Regions from separate parts of the Pseudoalteromonas sp. T1lg21 genome, predicted to be linked through region 2. Evidence: predicted binding sites of a transcription regulator. Region 2 holds the regulator's gene; the other holds the start of a gene.
What was found. The regulator NrdR, encoded in region 2, represses ribonucleotide reductase genes. The targets are predictions, from matches to a motif close to AAACACNANATNTNGTGTTT.

Region 1: nrdA (class 1a ribonucleoside-diphosphate reductase subunit alpha) is a predicted target of NrdR. The motif match lies at 3,758-3,777, and genes of this name have one in related genera.

Annotation. Positions count from the first base shown of each region.
Region 1 covers NZ_PQBX01000004.1:344,955-356,328, reverse strand. The annotation lists gene gyrA (DNA topoisomerase (ATP-hydrolyzing) subunit A) at 1-1,927, opposite strand, end outside; gene ubiG (bifunctional 2-polyprenyl-6-hydroxyphenol methylase/3-demethylubiquinol 3-O-methyltransferase UbiG) at 2,104-2,814, shown strand; gene C2M25_RS04105 (HAD family hydrolase) at 2,814-3,488, shown strand; gene nrdA (class 1a ribonucleoside-diphosphate reductase subunit alpha) at 3,879-6,164, shown strand; gene nrdB (class Ia ribonucleoside-diphosphate reductase subunit beta) at 6,235-7,365, shown strand; gene yfaE (class I ribonucleotide reductase maintenance protein YfaE) at 7,365-7,637, shown strand; gene C2M25_RS04085 (YaeQ family protein) at 7,634-8,161, opposite strand; gene C2M25_RS04080 (TonB-dependent receptor) at 8,316-10,700, shown strand; gene glnS (glutamine--tRNA ligase) at 10,948-11,374, opposite strand, start outside.
Region 2 covers NZ_PQBX01000001.1:376,669-388,042, reverse strand. The annotation lists gene C2M25_RS01775 (phosphatidylglycerophosphatase A family protein) at 1-151, opposite strand, end outside; gene thiL (thiamine-phosphate kinase) at 148-1,122, opposite strand; gene nusB (transcription antitermination factor NusB) at 1,167-1,577, opposite strand; gene ribH (6,7-dimethyl-8-ribityllumazine synthase) at 1,593-2,057, opposite strand; gene ribBA (bifunctional 3,4-dihydroxy-2-butanone-4-phosphate synthase/GTP cyclohydrolase II) at 2,163-3,278, opposite strand; gene C2M25_RS01750 (riboflavin synthase) at 3,321-3,974, opposite strand; gene ribD (bifunctional diaminohydroxyphosphoribosylaminopyrimidine deaminase/5-amino-6-(5-phosphoribosylamino)uracil reductase RibD) at 3,979-5,118, opposite strand; gene nrdR (transcriptional regulator NrdR) at 5,121-5,570, opposite strand; gene glyA (serine hydroxymethyltransferase) at 5,679-6,935, opposite strand; gene C2M25_RS01730 (hypothetical protein) at 7,228-7,596, shown strand; gene thrC (threonine synthase) at 7,653-8,936, opposite strand; gene thrB (homoserine kinase) at 8,955-9,881, opposite strand; gene thrA (bifunctional aspartate kinase/homoserine dehydrogenase I) at 9,891-11,374, opposite strand, start outside.

The DNA of each region.
Region 1 (11,374 bases), on a different contig from region 2:
CTTCGTACTCGCGTACTGGTAAGATAGCAGTGATACGCTCATCAGCTTCAAGTGGTAATAAGTTAACAATTGGCTTACCACGCGCTGCACGGCTTGCTAATGGTAATTGATATACTTTCAACCAATATAAACGACCTGCCGTTGAGAAGCACAGAATTGTATCGTGAGTATTGGCAACTAATAGACGTTCGATGAAGTCTTCATCTTTCATCTTCGTTGCTGATTTACCTTTACCACCACGACGCTGTGCTTCGTAGTCAGTTAATGGTTGATACTTAACGTAACCTTCGTGAGAAAGCGTTACAACAACGTCTTCTTCATTGATTAGGTCTTCAAGGCTAATATCGTGAGCAGCTGCACTGATTTCAGTACGACGTTCGTCACCATATTGCTCTTTGATTTCTACTAGCTCGTCGCGGATAACTTCCATTAGACGCTCTGGGCTTGAAAGAATGTGTAAAAGCTCAGCAATTAGATCTAGAAGTGTTTGGTACTCGTCTAAGATCTTCTCGTGCTCAAGACCCGTTAATTTGTGTAAACGTAGGTCTAGAATAGCTTGTGCTTGTTGCTCAGATAAATAGTACTGACCGTCACGGATACCTAAATCAGCGGCTAACCAATCAGGACGTGCTACGTTATCTTCACCTGCTTTTTCAAGCATTGCTTTAACAGTACCTAGTTCCCAAGAACGTGCTGTTAATGCAGCTTTTGCTTCTGCTGGTGTTGGTGACTTACGAATAAGTTCGATAATTGGGTCGATATTCGCAAGGGCAATTGCTAAACCTTCAAGCGTATGAGCGCGGTCACGGGCTTTACGTAAATCAAATACTGTACGACGTGTTACCACTTCGCGGCGGTGAATGATAAACGCTTCAAGCATTTCTTTTAAGTTGAAACACTTAGGTTGGTTATTATCAAGTGCAACCATGTTCATACCAAACACAGTTTGTAACTGAGTTTGTGCATATAGGTTGTTTAAGATTACTTCACCAACATCACCACGTTTGATTTCGATAACGATACGCATACCGTCTTTATCTGATTCGTCACGTAGTGCGCTAATACCTTCAATCTTCTTATCTTTAACAAGCTCTGCGATCTTTTCGATAAGGCGTGCTTTGTTAACTTGATAAGGGATTTCGTGAACGATGATTGTTTCACGACCGGTTTTTTCGTCAACTTCGATTTCAGCACGAGCACGGATATATACCTTACCACGACCTGTAAGGTACGCTTGCTCAATGCCTTTTTTACCATTGATAATCGCCGCAGTCGGGAAATCCGGACCTGGGATATATTCAATAAGGTCAGCAATTGACATATCAGGGTTTTGAATAAGCGCTAAACAGCCATTGATAACTTCTGTTAAGTTATGAGGCGGAATGTTTGTTGCCATACCAACCGCGATACCTGAAGAACCGTTCACTAATAAGTTAGGTACTTTTGTAGGTAATACGTCAGGAATTTGCTCAGTACCATCGTAGTTAGGTACGTAATCAACCGTTTCTTTTTCTAAGTCAGCTAATAATTCATGTGACATTTTCGCCATACGGACTTCCGTATAACGCATTGCTGCCGCAGAGTCACCGTCAACAGAACCAAAGTTACCTTGGCCGTCAACAAGCATATAGCGTAATGAGAAAGGCTGCGCCATACGAACGATGGTGTCATATACCGCGCTGTCGCCATGTGGGTGGTATTTACCGATTACATCACCAACAACACGTGCTGATTTCTTGTAAGGTTTATTCCAATCATTATTGAGTTCGTTCATTGCGAATAAAACGCGGCGGTGAACTGGCTTTAAGCCGTCACGTACGTCTGGCAATGCACGTCCTACGATTACACTCATTGCATAATCTAAGTAGGAATTTTTTAATTCATCTTCAATATTGACTGGCAGAATTTCATTGGCGAGATCAGTCATTTGATTTCACATTCCTTCAGTATTGACTCATTAAGAGGCAAACCGCCGTCTTAAGAGCTTTAGTTATTATTTCCAGACCATGCTATCACAATTTATTTAGATTTACAGGCGCTAAATCTTTGCGATTTATTAATTTCCCCCTATATAATGGCCTCAGATTAACGAGGAAGTTTTTTATGACCGAGCATCAAAATGTAGATAATGCAGAAATTGCAAAGTTTGAAGCCATCGCTGAACGTTGGTGGGACCGCGACGGAGAGTTCAAACCCCTTCATGAAATAAATCCTCTGCGTTTGGATTTTGTCGCTGATAAAGTGGGCGGCTTATTTGATAAGGAAACTTTAGATGTTGGCTGTGGTGGCGGCATTTTAAGTGAAAGTATGGCGCGTATGGGCGCAAAAGTAACCGGCATCGATATGGGCCAAGAGCCTTTAACCGTTGCTAAATTACATAGTTTAGAAACAGGCGTGCCTGTTGACTATATAAAGGTACCTGCAGAACAGTTTGCTGCTGAGCACCCTGCTCGCTTTGATGTTGTGACCTGTATGGAAATGCTTGAGCATGTTCCAGATCCAGCTTCTATTATCCGCGCTGTCGCTGAGCTTGCTAAACCGGGCGCCGATGTGTTTTTCTCAACACTAAATAAAACACCAAAAGCTTATTTGTTTGCCATCGTAGGTGCTGAAAAGCTATTAAAAATGGTGCCTGAAGGTACCCATGACCACAAAAAGTTTATCAAACCTGCACAACTTATTGCGTGGGCTGAAGAAGCGGGTCTAAAAGTAAGAGCCAGTACTGGCCTTAACTACAACCCATTTTCAAAGCAATACAGCTTAAATGATGATGTAAGTGTTAATTACATCCTCCACTTTGAGAAACTAGCCTGATGAGTGGTGTGCAAGCACCCTCTATCGATTTTGATGCTTTTATCTTTGATTTGGATGGCACACTACTCGATACCGCGGATGACTTAGGTGGTGCATTAAACCGAGTGTTAGCAGACGCCAATGTGGCGCCTGTTGCTGAGCATGTTTATCGCCCTGCTGCTTCTAACGGTGCAAATGCATTATTAGAAGTGGGCTTTGGTGATAAATGGCCTGAACTTGAACAGCTCGCCTTGCGCCAGCAGCTTCTTGACTACTACGCCGAAGATATTGCTGTACACAGTAAATGTTTCAATGGCATAGAACAGCTTTTAATTGCACTTGAGCAAAACAATATTAAGTGGGGCATTATGACCAATAAGCCCGGCTTTTTAACTGAACCTTTAGTGCAAGCAATCCCGTCATTAAGTAATGCCCAGGCTGTTGTCAGTGGTGATACATTAGCTGTGGCAAAACCATCGCCGGATCCACTTCTCCATACCGCTGAAATCTTAGAGGTTGATCCGAGCCGTTGTTTATATATCGGTGATGCTGAGCGTGATATTCAAGCGGCAAAGGCTGCGAATATGTACAGCGCCACGGCGTTATGGGGTTACATACCCAGTGTCGACGCTGCGCTTGGCTGGCAAGCGGATTTTAATTGGCACTCGCCAATTGATGGCTTTAACCATATATAGTGTTATTTAATATCTAAAACACCATATATTGTGATCTGATTTACTTTTGAACATTCTTTGATGATAAAAAAAACAGTCAAAATTTATTTTTAATTACGGTAAATTTTCTGGATCTTTTGTTGATTTCTACAAATTTCGTCGTCTATGAATGTTCAAAGGTTAATGGTTACTAACACAAAGCGTTTATCCAATAGTTATCCACAAAATGGGGCAATTCTATCCCTTGCAAAACAGCGCAGACCACACTATCTTGTGATCTGCAATTTAAACAACACCAGATATTGTGGCTAAATGTTATTCAATTAGTTCTCTGGTGTTTAATAATAATAATTACATAAAGAATACCTTTGTCTTTACAACTATAATTTCCCAAGGAATACAGGCAAAACTATGAACCAACAGCTATCTGTAAGCAAACGTGACGGCCGTAAAGAGTCACTTGATCTAGATAAGATCCATCGCGTGATCGCTTGGGCCGCAGAAGGTCTTGATAATGTGTCTGTCTCACAAGTTGAATTAAAATCTCATATTCAATTTTATGACGGCATTCGCACCGACGACATTCATGAAACTATCATCAAAGCTGCAGCTGATCAGATCTCTAAAGATACGCCTGATTACCAGTACCTTGCTGCTCGCTTAGCTGTATTCCATTTACGTAAAAAAGCATATGGCCAATTTGAGCCACCACGCTTATACGATCACATCACGAAATTAGTTGAAGACAAGCGTTATGATCAACACCTATTAGTTGATTATACCGAGCAAGAAATTGACGAGTTAGATGCTTACATCGATCACAACCGTGACTTAAACTTCAGCTACGCTGCTGTTAAGCAACTTGAAGGTAAGTATTTAGTTCAAAACCGTGTTACTGGCGAAATTTACGAAAGTGCACAGTTTTTATATATCTTAGTGGCTGCAAGCTTATTCTCTGATTATCCAAAAGAGACACGTCTTGATTACATCAAGCGTTTTTACGATGCAGTATCGACATTCAAGATTTCATTACCAACACCAATTATGGCAGGTGTACGTACGCCAACACGTCAGTTCAGTTCATGTGTATTAATTGAATGTGGTGATAGCCTAGATTCTATCAATGCAACATCGTCTGCGATTGTTAAGTATGTTTCACAACGTGCAGGTATTGGTATTAATGCCGGTCGCATTCGTGCGCTAGGTAGCCCAATTCGTAACGGCGAAGCGTACCACACTGGCTGTATCCCGTTTTATAAACACTTCCAAACAGCAGTTAAAAGCTGTTCTCAAGGTGGTGTACGTGGCGGCGCAGCAACCCTATTCTACCCACTATGGCACTTAGAAGTTGAAAACTTACTTGTGCTTAAGAATAACCGTGGTGTTGAAGACAACCGTGTTCGTCACCTTGACTACGGTGTACAGTTCAACAAATTAATGTATAGCCGTTTAATCAAAGACGATTACATCACATTATTTAGCCCGTCAGATGTACCGGGGTTATACGATGCGTTCTTTGAAGATCAAGCCAAATTTGATGAGCTATATGTTAAGTACGAACAAGATGAGTCTATTCGTAAAAAGCGTATTAAAGCGATTGAGTTATTCTCAATGTTCGCACAAGAGCGTGCGAGCACAGGTCGTATCTACTTACAAAACGTTGACCACTGTAATACGCACAGCCCGTTCATCTCGACTGTGGCGCCAATTCGTCAATCTAACTTATGTTTAGAGATTGCATTACCGACTAAGCCGCTAAGCAATGTAATGGATGAAGAAGGTGAAATTGCACTATGTACGCTTTCAGCGTTTAACTTAGGTGCTATTGAGTCATTAGATGAATTAGAAGAGCTTGCTGAACTTGCTGTTCGTGCCCTTGATAACTTACTTGATTTCCAAGATTACCCTGTTCCTGCAGCTAAAAACGCAACAATGGGTCGTCGTACGCTAGGTATCGGTGTAATCAACTTTGCTTACTACTTAGCGAAGAATGGTAAGCGTTACTCAGATGGCAGCGCAAACGCACTAACTCACAAAACATTTGAAGCAATTCAATATTATCTAATGAAAGCATCAAATGAGTTAGCAAAAGAGCGCGGTGCGTGTCCTAAATTTAACGAGACAACGTATTCTCAAGGCATTATGCCAACAGATACTTACAAACGTGACCTAGATCAGTTCTGTAATGAACCACTTCACTTAGATTGGGATTCATTACGTGCAAGCATTCAAGAGCACGGTATGCGTAACTCAACGCTATCTGCCCTTATGCCTTCAGAGACATCATCACAAATCTCTAACGCAACAAATGGTATTGAGCCACCACGTGGTCATATCAGCGTTAAAGCAAGTAAAGATGGTATCTTAAAGCAAGTAGTGCCAGATTATGAAAATCTGAAAGATAACTACGAGCTACTGTGGGATATTCCTTCAAACGATGGTTACCTACAACTTGTTGGTATTATGCAAAAGTTCGTTGACCAAACGATTTCTGCTAACACGAACTATGATCCATCTAAGTACGAAGGCGGTAAAGTACCTATGAAGGTGCTATTAAAAGACCTACTGACTGCTTACAAACTTGGTGTTAAAACCCTGTACTATCACAACACGCGTGACGGTGCATCGGATGCTCAAGATGAGCTAACACCAGAGGTGGAAGATGATGGTTGTGCAGGCGGCGCTTGTAAAATCTAATTAAATTAATAACATAACAAAAGCGGGCTCATTAGCCCGCTTTGTCCTGACTGTTTTTTGAGTAATCACTATGTCATATACAACTTTTAGCCGAAATCATAATAACCAATTACAAGAACCGATGTTTTTCGGCCAAACGGTAAACGTGTCACGTTACGACCAACAAAAGTACCCTATCTTCGAGAAGCTAATTGAAAAACAATTATCGTTCTTTTGGCGCCCTGAAGAGGTTGACGTAAGTAAAGACCGTCTTGACTTCCAAGCGTTACCAGAGCACGAAAAACACATCTTTTTAAGTAACTTAAAATATCAAACATTACTTGATAGTGTACAAGGTCGCTCGCCTAACGTTGCGTTACTACCAATTGTGTCTATTCCTGAACTTGAAACATGGATAGAAACATGGGCATTCAGTGAAACCATTCACAGCCGTTCATACACGCACATTATTCGTAACGTGACGCAATCGCCAGAGCTTATCTTTGATGACATCGTAAGTAACGAGAAAATCAGTGAGCGTGCGGATGCCGTGACTAAATACTACGATGACTTAATCAACATGATTTCTGTTTACAACCTGTACGGTGAAGGTAAACATGTGATCAACGGTGAAGAAGTTAAGGTCAACCTTTTTGATCTTAAAAAGCAACTTTACCTTGCGATGATGTCGGTTAACATTCTTGAAGCGATTCGCTTCTACGTTAGTTTTGCTTGTTCATTTGCGTTCGCAGAACGTGAATTAATGGAAGGTAATGCAAAAATCATCAAGCTAATCGCGCGTGATGAAGCATTGCACTTATCTGGTACGCAACACATCTTAAACATCATGCAAGAAGGTAAAGACGACCCAGAAATGGCAATCGTTGCTGCACAATGCCGTGAAGAAGCGATCCAGATGTTTAAAGAGGCCGCTGAACAAGAAAAAGATTGGGCTGAGTATCTATTTAAAGATGGTTCAATGATCGGTCTTAACAAAGATATCCTATGTCAATACGTTGAATACATTACAAATGCACGTATGACTGCGGTAGGTTTGCCAGCTCAATTTGAAAGTAAGAGTAACCCTATTCCTTGGATCAACTCATGGTTAGTATCTGACAATGTTCAGGTTGCGCCGCAAGAAGCTGAAATCAGCTCTTACCTAGTTGGCCAAATTGATTCACAAGTTGATGCATCAGATTTTGGTGACTTCGACCTGTAATGAGCGCGAATACCACTGCACAGGTTATCCTTGCAGGAACAGACAGCCAGGATCTTGATTTTGATTCTGGCTGTTCATCTCTCCTTGAATGCCTAGAACAACACAAAATAGATGTCCCCTACCAATGCCGTGAAGGTTATTGTGGCGCATGCCGTGCAAAATTAGTTGAAGGTGATGTAAGCTACAATCAAGAGCCACTTGCGTTTGTTCGAACAGGCGAAGTGTTACTGTGCTGTAGTAAACCCAATGGTAAGGTGAAAATAGAACTTTAATGCCACACAAGTTGATTTGTTTGGTAGAAGTTTTCTTTGTCTGACACACTCACTGTTTGTTGATCTATGGTTACATCCCACTGTAAGTTCTTCGTTAAATGACTCGCCAATTGCTCAATAAAGTTGTCATCAAAAGCAATTAAATGGCTATTATTTATTAGCTCTAGTTGATGCTCATACTCTTGTAACCATTCATGGTTTAGCGTCGTAACAACCCATAATTCATCCACGCGTTTCGCTATTTTATTGAGCTGCACAATATCTGGTTGGTCAACAGCTAGCCAGGTTTGATAATGATCATCCAACGCTTTTATTGACACATCAGGCTCAGAATGGCTATGGCTTGTATTCAAAATGGCCGATTCATTATGAGAAAATAAGCAATAACTTAATAGTTTAAGTACAAAATGCTGATAGCTTTCACGACGACCACAGGCCGTAGTAAACACTTCTTTGTGATTACGATGTGCTCTTAAATCAGCAATCGTAAAATTTGCTTTAAACACCCTATTTTTATCAGACATAAGAGTTGGCCATCTCACTGTAACAGTCTAAGTATAGTGTATGGTGTTAAAATCGCGACATAAGGTAAAGTTATAGTATAACGTTATTGCAGTTAAAAAATTGCGGTGTTATATTATATCACAACACTCAACAACAAACTTAGAAGTAGTAATGATGAAGCAACTTTCAATTCTTTCTAGTGCTGTTGCCGCTGCGCTGTTTTCCCAATCAACAATGGCTGCTGTGATCACAGGTCAAGTATTAGATAAAAACCAACAACCTATCAGTAATGCCGAAATACACGTACATGGTAAATCGCAATCTGTTGTCACCGATACACAAGGTCAATTTAAAATTGATGTAGACAACAAAGGCCAGCTGCACATTAGTAAAGACAATTACATTGATAAACGCGTTGCTATCAACGGTGAAAATCAAAACCTGGTTGTTACACTTACCCCAACCTCAGTTGAGACTGTGGTTGTTTATGCCTCTGCACTTCATAAAAATAGCCTTGAAATGATTTCACCAGTGAATGTTTTAGCCGGTGATGAACTAAAAGATAAGGCAAAACCAACTCTAGGCGAAACACTTAAAGGATTACCAGGCGTTAATGCCAGTTACTTTGGCCCAGTATCTTCGAGCCCGATTATTCGTGGCTTAGATGGTCCACGTGTTAAAATTACGCAAAATGGTCTTGATAGCAGCGATGCATCTCGTATTGGTCCAGATCACGCAACATCGAACGACAGCTTAGCAGCTGAGCAAATCGAAGTACTTCGCGGCCCAGCTACCCTACTTTATGGCTCTGGCGCAATTGGTGGTGTGGTTAACGTAGTTGATAACCGTATTCCTACCGATAACATTGACACTTTAACCGGTGCTGCTCAGTACACTCACGATACAGTATCAAATACCAACACCTATGCTGCAAAACTTGAAACCGGTAACGATGGCTTCAACTTCCATTTTGATGGTACTAAGCGTAAAGGCCATGACTACAAAACACCAACATTCGAGCTTCCTGAGGAGCACGATGAACATGAAGGTGAAGATCATGAAGAGCACGAAACAGCTAACAGTGTTGAAAACACCTTTATCGATAGCCAAAATGTAAACTTCGGTACCAGCTATGTGGGTGAACACCTGACCTTAGGTGTATCTTATGGTCGTATCGAAACTGACTATGGTATTCCAGCACATGAACACCACCATCATGAAGAAGAAGCGGCTGATCATGATGAAGAAGAACATGAAGAGTCTGTTTTTGCACAATTAGAGCAAGATCGTTGGCAAGGTTACATGAGCTATGCGCTGCATGATAATTGGATTGAAAATATCTCATTACGTGTTGGTTACACTGACTATAAACATGCTGAAATTGAAGATGGTGCTGTTGGTACTGTGTTTTCAAACAAAACCACAGAAGCACGTGCCACTGTTGAGCATAAATTAGGTCTTTGGCACGGTATGGCGGGTTATCACTACACTGAATCTGACTATGATGCAGATGGTGAAGAAGCCTTTACACCTGCAAGTGTGACAAAATCAAATGCATTATTCATGCTTGAAGAGCGTCAATTTGGTGATGTTACCGTTGAATTAGGTGCACGTCTTGAAGATTACCAAATCGACTCTGCTGTTAGCATGGCTGAACATCATCATGATCATGAAGAAGAAGATCACGATGAAGAAGAAGCAGAAATCATTAACTACAGTGAAGATTTCACTAACCTTAGCTTATCTGCAGGCGCAATTTGGCAGTATCAAGAAGGCCAAAGTGTTGCTTTAAGTGTATCTCGTTCTGAGCGTGCGCCGCTAAGTGCTGAATTACTATCAAATGGTGTTCATATTGCAACAGGCACTTATGAACTGGGTCTTGGCTATCATATCGAAGACGGTGAAATTCATTTCGAACCTGAAGATATCAAACAAGAAACATCAACCAACTTTGATTTAAGTTTCCGTCGTTTTATTGGTGACTTTGGTTATACCGTTAACTTTTTCTATAACGATATTGAAAACTACTATTACCAGCAGAATACGGGCTTAGCCTTTGATGAAGATAATGGCTTAACCAGTCAAGCTGATGCTGAAGAAGATGCGATGGCGGTTTATCAGTTTACTAGTAAAGACGCAAAACTATACGGTATTGAATTTGATGTGCACTATCAAGTCACACCAAGTGCCTTAGTAAAAGTATTTGGCGATTCAACAACCGCTAAGCTAAAAGATGATGAAGGTTACTTACCGCGTATTCCAGCTAATAAACTAGGCTCAGAATTACAGTACACAGTAGCGGATTGGCAATTTAGCCTAACAGGCACTCATTACTTTGAGCAATCTGACATCACTGCGTATGAAACAAAAACAGATGGTTACACATTGTTTGATGCATCAGCTAACTACCAACTTGATTTAGGCCCTGTTGATACACAGCTTTATATTAATGTTGACAACTTAACCGATGAATTAGGTTTCGTACACAGTTCATTTATTAAAGAAAAAGCACCATTACCTGGTCGTAACTTCAGCTTGGGTATTCGCGGTTATTTCTAATCGCTTTTAATGGTTATAAAAAAACCCTTTCACTTTAAAAGTGAAAGGGTTTTTTATTAAGCTTAGAAACTTAATAGATTGCTATTATACCAATTCGCTTAATTAAGTAGTCTATTTTGAGGCAATGAAACCTCGTTGATAACAAGGCAAAAATTTCGTTATTTAGTTGTTCTAAATCAGAAATTTTTAACGCCGTTAGCGACAGGTTTAATCCCTCAAAATGATTAAGTATTATTGCGGATTGGTATTAGCCCTTTTGTTCAATCTTCGCCCATGAATCACGAAGACCCACAGTTTGATTGAATACTAATGAGTCGGCTTTGTTATCACGACAGAAGTAACCCATACGTTCAAACTGGAAGCCCTGCTCTGCTTGTGCATTAACAAGTGACGGTTCAAGTTTCGCGTTAGCAAGAACCACAAGTGATTCAGGGTTTAACGTTGCATTGAAGTCTTCAGCAGCAGCTGGGTTTGGTACGTTGAATAAGCGGTCGTATAAACGAACTTCTGCAGTAATTGACTCACTCGCTGAAACCCAGTGAATAACACCTTTAACTTTACGACCATCGCTCGGGTTTTTACCCAGTGTTTCTGGATCGTATGAGCAGAAAATAGTCGTGATTTCACCGTTTTCGTCTTTTTCAACGCGCTCAGCTTTAATTACATAAGCACCA
Region 2 (11,374 bases):
ACCACAGCGGAAAGTACATCGTGGTGAAAATAAATGGCAAAGCAGCAAAAGTACCAAATGTGCCTGGCGCTTTAGGGGCAAGGCCTAAGCCAAAACCCAAACCAAAAAATTGGTGTGGGCGTTTTAAATTGAATAAACGGTTACTGCTCAAACCGGCTCCTTCGCGAAGTGCTGAAAGCCCTTACCTTGATAGTTAAACTTTTCACCATCAAGTAATAGCTCAATCTCACCTTCGCCACTTTTAATTTGCCCAACACAACTTGCTTCAACACCATATTGGCGTAATTTCATATCAACCATGCTTTTATTGCTTTCAGGCACAGTAAACAGCAACTCGTAATCGTCACCGTAATTTAAGATATAATCAAACTGCTCGGCACGTGGAATCGACGAATTTAATGCATCAGAAACAGGCACTTTATCGACATTGATCACCGCACTAACTTGCGATAGCGCTAAAATATGGCCTAAATCTGCCAACAAGCCATCAGAAATATCGATAGCCGCAGAGGCCGCGCCTCGCAAAACCTGACCTGCTGCTACACGTGGCGTCGGATAATCAAAGCGATTATTTAAATAGCTTAAATGTTCAGGGGCAATATCAAGACCTTGTTTACGGGCTTCAATAGCTACACCAGCATCACCTAATGGGCCTGTTACATAAATCCAATCGCCAACTTTAGCACCGCTACGGCGTAGTGCTTTACCTTCAGGCACAATGCCTTTAGCGCAGATTGTAATGGTTAAAGGGCCTTGGGTGGTATCACCACCAATGATTTGCACATTGAAGTACTCTGCAATTTCATGCATACCTTCAGTGAACTCTTCAAGCCACTCTATATTTACCTCAGGCAAGGTTAAGCCAACCGAAATCCACGTAGGTTCAGCGCCCATTGCCGCAAGATCACTTAAATTAACAGCTAACGCCCGATGCCCAAGGGCACGCGCAGAGATGTCATCAAAAAAGTGTACGCCCGCAACTAAGGTGTCTGTTGTTACCGCCAATTGACAGTTTTCAGGCACAGTTACTAAGGCACAATCGTCACCAATACCTAGGTTCACATCACGGCGAATAATGCCACGCCCCTTAAAGTAACGATTGATTAATTCAAATTCCTTCATACACAAAAAAGCCGGCCCAAGCCGGCTCTCCTTTACGGGGCTACTTACTTACGCAGGTCTTTCACTGCTTTATCAAGTACACCGTTGACAAACTTATGGCTGTCTTCAGCACCAAACATCTTCGCAAGCTCAATGCCTTCATTGATTGCCACTTTGTAAGGTACGTCTTCACGGAATTTCAGCTCATAGGCAGACAGACGTAAAATTGCTTTTTCGACCATGTCTAACTCATCTGCTGGGCGTGCTAAATGTGGCGCAACGATTTCATCTAATTGCTTACAGTTAACAACAACACCGCGTGCTAGGTCTTTGAAATATTCGACGTCGATCTTAGTCACATCATTTTCAATTAGCATTTGCTGTTCAATATCAGCAATTGGGTTACCGCTTAACTGCCAAGAGTATACGGCTTGAAGTGCTAAGATACGTGCTTTACGTCTTGCTGCTGGTTTCACAGAGATTCCTTAAACTTAAATTTTGTCTAACACATTAACCATTTCAAGCGCGCCTAAAGCAGCTTCGCCGCCTTTATTACCCATTTTGGTACCTGCGCGCTCAATTGCTTGCTCAATGCTTTCAGTGGTTAATACGCCAAATGCAACCGGGATATCATACTCAAGAGATACTTGCGCAAGACCTTTGTTTGATTCGCCAGCGACTAAATCAAAGTGTGGTGTACCACCTCTGATCACTACGCCTAAAGCGATGATTGCATCGTGTTCTTTCTTTGCTGCAACGCGTTTCGCTGCTAAAGGTAATTCAACGGCACCTGGTACGTAAACAACTGTAATGTCGTCTTCAGATACGCCACCTGTGCGCTTAAGCTCATCAACAGCACCTGCTAATAGGCTGCTACCAATAAAGTCATTAAAGCGAGAAATGACAATGGCAAATTTTTTGCCCGGTGCGTATTTGTTACCTTCAATAATTTTCATTTAATAACCCTAAAAAATAAGTTTAAGCGGTTGCGATTGCGCAAAAATTACGGCGCATAATACCACAAAAATATAAAAGTAGCCTAGTAAATCTGTTTTCCCTAACTAAGACTGTGGCTCAACATAGTCAACCACTTCTAAGTGGAAACCAGATAACGCATGGTACTTCTTAGGACGGCTCATTAAGCGCATCTTTTCAATACCTAAATCAGCCAAAATTTGCGAGCCCACACCCACAGTACGCGATGTACCTTGGAATTTACGATGACTGACATTTTCGCCAGCATCTTCAGCGGCAAAGGCTTTAACGGTTGCTTCTAAGTCTTCAGTTGACTCTTGTTTACCCAAGATAACAAGCACACCGTTGTGCTCAGCGATATAAGCCATTGCATCTGATAAGCCCCAGCTACGATCAGCACTTCTATCTGATAATAGAATGTCGTTAAAGGTGCTTTGTAAGTGAACACGTACTAGCGTAGGTTCATCTTTCGATACTTCACCTTTTTGTAAAACATAGTGAAGCTGACCATCAATAGTGTCTTTGTAGGTCACTAAATCAAACTCACCGTGATCTGTTGGCAGTTTACATTTAGCAACGCGCTCAATGGTGGTTTCGTTTAGGTTTCGGTATTCGATTAAATCTGCAATAGTGCCAATCTTTAAGTCATGCTCTTTAGCAAATACTTCAAGATCTGGGCGACGAGCCATGGTGCCATCTGCATTTAAGATTTCAACAATTACAGATGAAGGCTCAAGACCTGCTAAACGCGCTAAATCACAACCTGCTTCGGTATGACCAGCACGTGTTAACACGCCACCTGGCTGCGCCATGATAGGAAAAATATGCCCTGGTTGTACAATATCGCTCGGCACGGCACCTTTAGCAATTGCCGCTTGCACTGTACGAGCACGGTCAGCTGCTGAAATACCCGTTGTTACGCCTTTCGCTGCTTCAATCGACATGGTGAAGTTAGTTGAAAAAGCAGCCCCGTTATTTTTCACCATTAACGGCAAATCTAACTGCTGACAACGCTCTTGTGTCATTGTTAAACAAATTAAACCACGACCATGTGTTGCCATAAAATTGATAGCATCAGCACTAATGTGCTCTGCTGCGATAATTAAATCGCCTTCATTTTCTCGGTCTTCATCGTCCATTAAAATAACCATTTTACCGGCTTTAATGTCATCGATAATTTCTTGCGCGCTGTGTAAATTCATAATGTGCCCATGAGAGTATGATTAATAGTGACGTATCTGTACTTATTTAATAAAGCCAGCTTGTGCGAGCAAGCTCATTGATATGTCTGAACGGGAAGGTTGTTCGGCCCCTTTTATTAGGCGCTCTAAATAGCGAGCAATCTGGTCAACTTCTAAGTTCACCTGAGTCCCCACCTGAAATTCTGCAATCGTAGTTTGCTCAGCAGTATGCGGAACAATCGTCAACTTAAAGCTATTTTGCTCGACCTCGTTGACCGTTAAGCTAATGCCATCAATACACACCGAACCTTTGTACGGAATATATTTCATTAAATCGCTATCTGTACTTAGCCAGTACTCTGTTGCACGAGCATTAGGGCTGATACTTTCAACGGTCGCAATACCATCAACATGGCCTGACACTAAGTGTCCACCTAAACGAGAAATAGGTTGCATGGCTTTTTCAAGATTAACTGTTTGCCCTTTTTTGTAATGAGCAAACCCAGTTAAGCTGATGGTTTCGTTTGATAAGTCAGCACTAAAACCATCGCTATGTTTAGCGACAACCGTTAAACACACACCGTTGGTGGCAATACTGTCACCGAGCTTGACGTCTTTCATATCCAAATTAGCGCTTTGAATACGAATAGCTAGATCACCTTGCTTTTGTGTTAGTTCAACAATTTTACCTGTTGCTTCAATAATTCCAGTAAACATAGTGCTACTCTTTATTTTCAATGTGTGTGGCTTGCTTTGCTTTTACCGCTGTTAGGCGGATGTCGTCACCAATCATCACTGTATCAGTAAAGGTCAGTGCAGTGATATCACTCATCATGGTGACTTCTGCAAAGTTTAGTAAGCTTTTGCCCATATCACCTATTAACTTAGGGGCAATATAAACAATGTATTCGTCAATTAAATCTTGCTCAGCAAACACGCCAGCGAGGGTCGCACCTGCTTCGAGCCAAACGTGATTAAATTGTAGTTCAGCAAGACGCTTTAAAAGTGCCGATAAATCAACTTTATTATTAACTGCTGGCACTACTTCGTGTTTAACAAAGTGAGGCCACTTAGTTTGATTATCAAGCGACGTGGTAAAAATTATCACCGGGCTCTCGATGCTGAATAACGCAAGCTCAGGCGTTAACCTATTTTGTGAGTCAATAATGATTCGGGTAGGTTGGCGTAAAGGCAACGAGGTCGGCATGCTAAATGGCAACTCATCAACACGGACATTAAGTTTGGCATTATCGCTAATAACGGTGTCTGCACCGGTTAAGATAGCACAGCTTTGCGCACGAAATGCTTGCACGTCTTGGCGCGCTTTAGGACCTGTTATCCATTTACTTTGGCCATTATTGAGTGCGGTTTTACCATCTAAACTGCACGCCATTTTACAGGTTACATATGGCAACCCTGTTTCCATTCGCTTTAAAAAGCCTTTGTTTAAATCCCGCGCTTGTTGCTCAAGTAAACCAGATGTCACCTCAATGCCAGCATCGGCTAAAATCTGTAGGCCACGACCACTCACAGCAGGGTTTGGGTCAACCATAGCAGCAATCACCTTGCTAACACCCGCAGCTTTTAAACCTTCGGCACAAGGCGGAGTTCGTCCATAATGACTACAAGGCTCTAAAGTGACATAGGCAGTAGCACCTTTCGCTTTGTCGCCAGCTACAGCCAAGGCATTCACTTCAGCATGGCCCTGCCCTGCTAATTGATGAAACCCTTCACCGACTATTTCGCCATCTTTAACCAAAACACAGCCAACATTAGGATTTGGCGTCGTAGTAAAACGGCCGTGTTTAGCAAGCTCAATGGCACGCGCCATATAAGCAATATCAAGCTCTGTAAATGACATGATTAATCACCTAAACGAGCGATTTCTTCACCAAACTCGCGAATATCTTCAAATGAACGATAAACCGAAGCAAAGCGTACGTAGGCCACTTTGTCGAGTTTCTTCAGAGATTCCATGATGCACTCACCAATCAAATGGCTAGAGATTTCACGTTCACCCGTGGCACGAAGTTGAGATTTAATGATGTTAACGACTTCGTCGACCTGCTCAGTGCTGACTGGGCGTTTCTCTAAAGCCCGATGCAAGCCATTCAGTAACTTGTCTTCATTGAATGGTTCACGGCTACCGTCTTGCTTGATGACTCTTGGCATAACAAGTTCAGCGCCTTCAAAGGTGGTAAAGCGCTCATGGCATTCGTTACATTCACGTCGACGTCTCACTTGATGACCACCGCCAACAAGTCGAGAATCAATTACTTTGGTATCTTTTGCTGTGCAAAAAGGGCAATGCATAAGGTTCAACTTCCGTTTATAAAAAACAAAAAAAGGCCGCTTAGTAAGCGGCCTTTATAATAGCAAAAAACAACGCTATTGTTATCTTAATTACGGTTTAACCAGTAATTAAGCGTAAACTGGTAATTTTTTACAGATAGCTTTAACTTTCTCTTTTACTTCTGCTTGTACAGACTCATCGTTGATGTTGTCTAGTACGTCACAGATCCAGCCAGCAAGCTCTTTTGACTCAGCTTCTTTGAAACCACGGCGAGTAATAGCCGGAGAACCAATACGAAGACCAGACGTTACGAACGGTGAACGAGGGTCGTTTGGTACTGAGTTTTTGTTAACAGTGATGTTTGCGTTACCTAGTGCAGCGTCAGCATCTTTACCTGTGATATCTTTATCGATTAGGTCAAGAAGGAATAAGTGGTTGTCTGTTTTACCAGAAACAACTTTGTAGCCACGCTCTTGTAGTACTTCAACCATCGCTTGTGCGTTCTTAACTACTTGTGCTTGGTACGCTTTGAATTCTGGTTGTAATGCTTCTTTGAAAGCAACCGCTTTAGCAGCGATGATGTGGCATAAAGGACCACCTTGACCGCCAGGGAATACAGCACTGTTTAGCTTTTTGTAGATCTCTTCATCACCACATGCAGAAACGATTAGACCGCCACGAGGACCCGCTAATGTTTTGTGAGTTGTTGTTGTAACAACGTGTGCGTGAGGGATTGGGCTTGGGTATACACCAGCCGCGATAAGACCAGCAACGTGAGCCATATCTACGAATAAGTATGCACCTACTTTATCAGCGATTTCACGGAATTTAGCCCAGTCAACAACGCCTGAATATGCTGAGAAACCAGCGATGATCATTTTTGGCTTGTGCTCTAATGCAAGTGCTTCAACTTGAGCGTAATCAATTTCGCCTGTTTCTTCATTTAGGCCGTATTGAATTGCATTGTACGTTTTACCAGAAAAGTTAACGTGTGAACCGTGAGTTAAGTGACCACCATGAGCTAAGCTCATACCTAGTACTGTATCATGTGGCTGAAGAAGTGCTTGGAAAACAGCTGCGTTTGCTTGTGAACCCGCATGTGGTTGAACGTTAGCGTAGTCAGTGCCGAATAACTCGTTTGCACGGTCAATAGCTAGTTGCTCAACAACGTCAACATGCTCACAACCGCCATAGTAACGTTTGCCTGGGTAACCTTCAGCGTATTTGTTGGTAAGCTGAGAACCCTGCGCTTCAAGTACGCGTGGGCTACAGTAGTTTTCAGACGCGATCAGTTCGATGTGCTCTTCTTGACGAGCCGTCTCTTTAGTGATGGCTGCAAATAACTCTGGATCGAAATCCGAAATATTCATGCTACGTTCTAACATGGGGTCTCCTAAGGCAACGTGTATGGTGTTTTTTTGAAGGCTGTATTGTACGCTTAAAACGCACTTTTGCCTATCTTGTAAAGATGAACATATTTAAACAGGGATTGAATTTATTTCACAGTGTTTTAATAATGATATTTTTTTATTGATACATAATAAAAATTTATGAATTTAAAACATTTCATAGCTTTTTAAAATGTTATTTCAACAAAAAATAGCCCTGTTACATTGCGTTTTTATAGGGGCAAACTAAGCTTATAGGACTGGTCAATATGAAGGATGGTATAAGTTCATGTTAGCTAAACCAATATACGAATTAGTCCCCTACGGATACTTTTTTCTCGGCATCAGTTGTATCACATTAGCCAATGATTATGTGCCTACATTAATCGGTGTCATCTTATTTTTATTAGGTGCTAACATTTGGCGGATGCGTTCTGAAGCCAGAAGAACCGATCATTCAAGCCAACGAGTTAAACAAAAAAAACTTCGCTATTACTATGAATTTAAACCTTTTATTATTTTTATTTCGGCATTCACTTTGATGCAATGGACACAAAATGAACTCGTCTCTGTGATCAGCATTTTGCTGTGTATTGCGGCTGGGGTCATTCTAAGTATGCGGGTTTTAAACCGTCATAGTCATTCGTTACTTCATTAAAGGCTTCACTTAAAGACTGCATTAAAAAGAGCGGCTTAGCCGCTCTTTACTTGCTGTTATACTAATTTATTTAACAGCTCAGTGCGAAGCAATTGATAATCAAACTTAATATCTTCTGCTAAACACTGTTTTGCTAATGCATCTGCCAGTGGTTTCGGCATAGGCAATTCGATGTCTAAAATTTGCTCTACGCTGTCTTTGAATTTAGCTGGGTGTGCAGTCGCTAAAAAGATACCTGCACTGCCATCAGCTAGATTTTCTTTCAAGCCCTGATAAGCAATTGCAGTATGAGGCTCTGCGATGTAACCAGTTTGATGAATTTTTTTCATCACCTCTTTTGTTTCTTCTTCACCTACACAGCTCGAATAAAAGTCATCATAGCTAAACCACTCGTTATCTAGCATAAATTGTACACGAGGCCAGTTATTCGGTTTACTTACATCCATAGCGTTGGATAACGACTCAAGGGTGTCATTTGGCGCCCACTCTTTGCTTTGTAAGAAACGTGGCACTGTGTCGTTTTGGTTAGTGGTAGCGCTTAATTTCGCTACTGGCATACCGAGCACAGCACCGATCATCGCGGCACACACATTACCAAAGTTACCACTAGGTACTGAGATATGCGCTTTACTGCGCTGCTCTTTTGGTAATTGAGCAATCGCTTCAAAGTAATAGCACACCTGTGCAACTAAACGACTGATATTGATTGAGTTTGCTGAGTTTAGACCAAGCTTTTGTTTAACTTCGTCGTCTAAAAAGGCTTGCTTTACCATACTTTGGCAATCGTCAAAGCTACCATCAACCGCATAGCAGTGAATGTTATTACCTAAAGTAGTGAATAGTTTTTGCTGCGCTAATGAAATTTTACCTTTTGGGTATAAGATCACGACATCGATATTAGGCTTATTATAAAAGGCATGGGCAACCGCCGCCCCTGTATCGCCTGATGTAGCCGTTAAAATCGTGACTTTTTCGCCCTGATTAAATTGCGCAAGACATTCAGCCATAAAACGGCCGCCAAAGTCTTTAAACGCAAGCGTTGGGCCATGAAATAATTCAAGGCAATAAATGTCTTTTTCTACTTCAACTAATTTCACATCAAAGTTAAAGGCATTTTGCACCATCTTTGCAACGGTATCGGCAGGAAGCTCGTCACCAATAAGGTGTGATAAAATCTTGCTGCTACGGCTAACAAAGTCTAAATCAAGTAACGCATCAATATCTTGAATTGGCGTAAGACTATTAGGGAAGAATACACCTTGATTACGCCCTAAACCCGTTTTTACCGCTTCAACAAACGACACCTGTTGTGTTTCATCTTTTAAATTATGTAATTGCATGTTTATTCCTTAAATTCTTTAAAGCTGTCGTGTGCCAAGCTGATCTAGTTGACAGATGTGGCAGAAGCCCTGCTCATTGATGTAATTATCATTCAGCCACGCTGCACACTTTTGTGCAGCTTCAAGGCTCTTACACACGGTAAATAATGTTGGCCCAGCCCCCGAAATGCTGACTATCTCTGCGCCAAACTCAGGTAAAGCACTTTTAGCTTCTGCAAAGCCTTGAATAAGCGGTGCACGATGTGGCTCGGCTATTTCATCACTCATAATGGAGAGCGCTGCATCAAAGCGACCTGTTAGTAATAAACTACTAAACGCAGAAAGTCGCTGTGCAAACTCAACACTGTCATGCATTGATAATTGCTTTGGCAGTACTGAGCGCGCTTTTGCGGTATTCAGTGAAAAACCTGGAAAAGCCGCTACGTAATACCATTGATTATCAACGGGTAACGAAATTGACTTGTTCGGAATAAGTTCACCAGTTAATTGCAAGCCACCCAAGTAACATGGTGTGATGTTATCGTAATGACGGCCGCCACTAACAATAGCTTCAAAATCAGCCATCAACTCGATAAGTTGCTCTTGAGATAAATTCGTTTCAGCGAACTTATCAAGGGCTGCAAACGCAGCCACCACAGAACACGCGCTTGAACCTAAACCAGAACCAATTGGTAGGTTCTTTTTCAGCTCAAGTTTTACCGCTGGCATAGTCGGCGCAACGTGTTCTTTAAAATGAATTAAACATTGATAAGCCAAGTTTTCTTCAGCATTAGCAGGCAGTTTATGGGCATAGTCGCCAGAGCAAACAAAAGTATCTTGCTCAGCGGCACTCACCTCAACAACATCACCTAATAAGGTGCCATCGATAGGTGCTAGCGCAGCACCTAAAGCATCAAAGCCGACAGCAAAATTCCCGATTGAAGCGGGTGCATATACACGGATCATGACCAGCTCCTAACGCGTTAACGTTTTTAAAATGTCGGCAAATACGCCTGCAGCCGTTACTTCAGCACCTGCGCCATAACCACGGATCACAAACGGACGAGGTTGATAATATTGACTTAAGATGGCCAGTGCATTTTCACCGTCACGGATATCGTAAAGAGCATGGCTACTATCTACAGCTTCAATGCCTACTTTACATTGACCGTTTTCAATAGTGCCCACATAACGAAGTACTTTACCTTCACTTGCAGCGCTTTGAATGCGGTCGTTAAACTGTGCATCAAGTGATGGTAGTTTTGCCATAAAATCTGCTACAGAATCACCTTCTGCAAACCCTTTTGGTAAAACAGATTCAACTTCGATATCGCTTAGTTCTAACTCAAGACCCGATTCACGAGCAATGATCAGTAGTTTTCGAGCCACATCAGTACCTGATAAATCATCACGCGGATCTGGCTCAGTAAAACCACTTTCTTTCGCTTTTAACGTTGCTTCGCTAAGTGATAAACCATCTTGTAGCGCACCAAACATATACGATAATGAACCAGACAAGATACCGCTGAACTTAATAAGTTCATCACCGGCACCAAATAGCGATTTCAGATTATCAAGAACCGGTAAGCCGGCACCTACGTTTGTTTCGTATAAAAATTTACGATTATTCTTTTGTGTCGCTGCAACTAAATCTTGATAGTAAGCATACGAGCTAGTATTGGCTTTTTTATTTGCAGCAACGACATGGAAACCTGCATTCAAGAAATCAACATATTGCGCAGCAAGTTTATCGGCTGAGCTACAATCTACGATCACTGGATTGATTAAGTGATTTTGTTTAACAAATTGCTCAACCAGATTTAAATCAAATGCCTGCTCTGACTCGGCTAGTTTGTCTTGCCAGCCATCAAAAGCAATGCCTTCGCTATCTAGATAAAGCTGTCTTGAGTTAGCTACACCGTATAAGTTCAGTTTAATGTTACGTTTTTCAAGCCATGCTTGTTGACGCTTTAACTGCTGGATAAGTTCTTGGCCGACTAAGCCACAGCCAAGTAAAAACACATCGATTGAAGGAATGTGAGTAAAGAAGTTCTCATGGCACACTTTCACCGCGTCGTTGCATAACTCACCGTCGATAACCGCTGAAATGGCGCTTTCTGTTGAATCCTGTGCAATAGCAACAATGTTAACTTGGGCTTGTGCTAATGAGGCAAAGAACTTAGCAGCTAAGCCTTTGTGCGCACGCATGTTATCACCCACTAAAGTGACAATAGCAAGGTTACGTTGTACTTGAACTGGTTCGATTAAACCGGCTTGTGATTCCAATTCAAAAGCAACTTGAAGCGCTTCAAGCGCGAGCGTTAAATCACTTTCGTGAACACAAAAACTGATACTAAACTCACACGAAGATTGAGTGATTAGCACAATTGAAACATTGTCGTGTGCCAGCGCATTAAATACTTTTGACGCCATGCCCACTTTGCCTTTCATACCTGGAC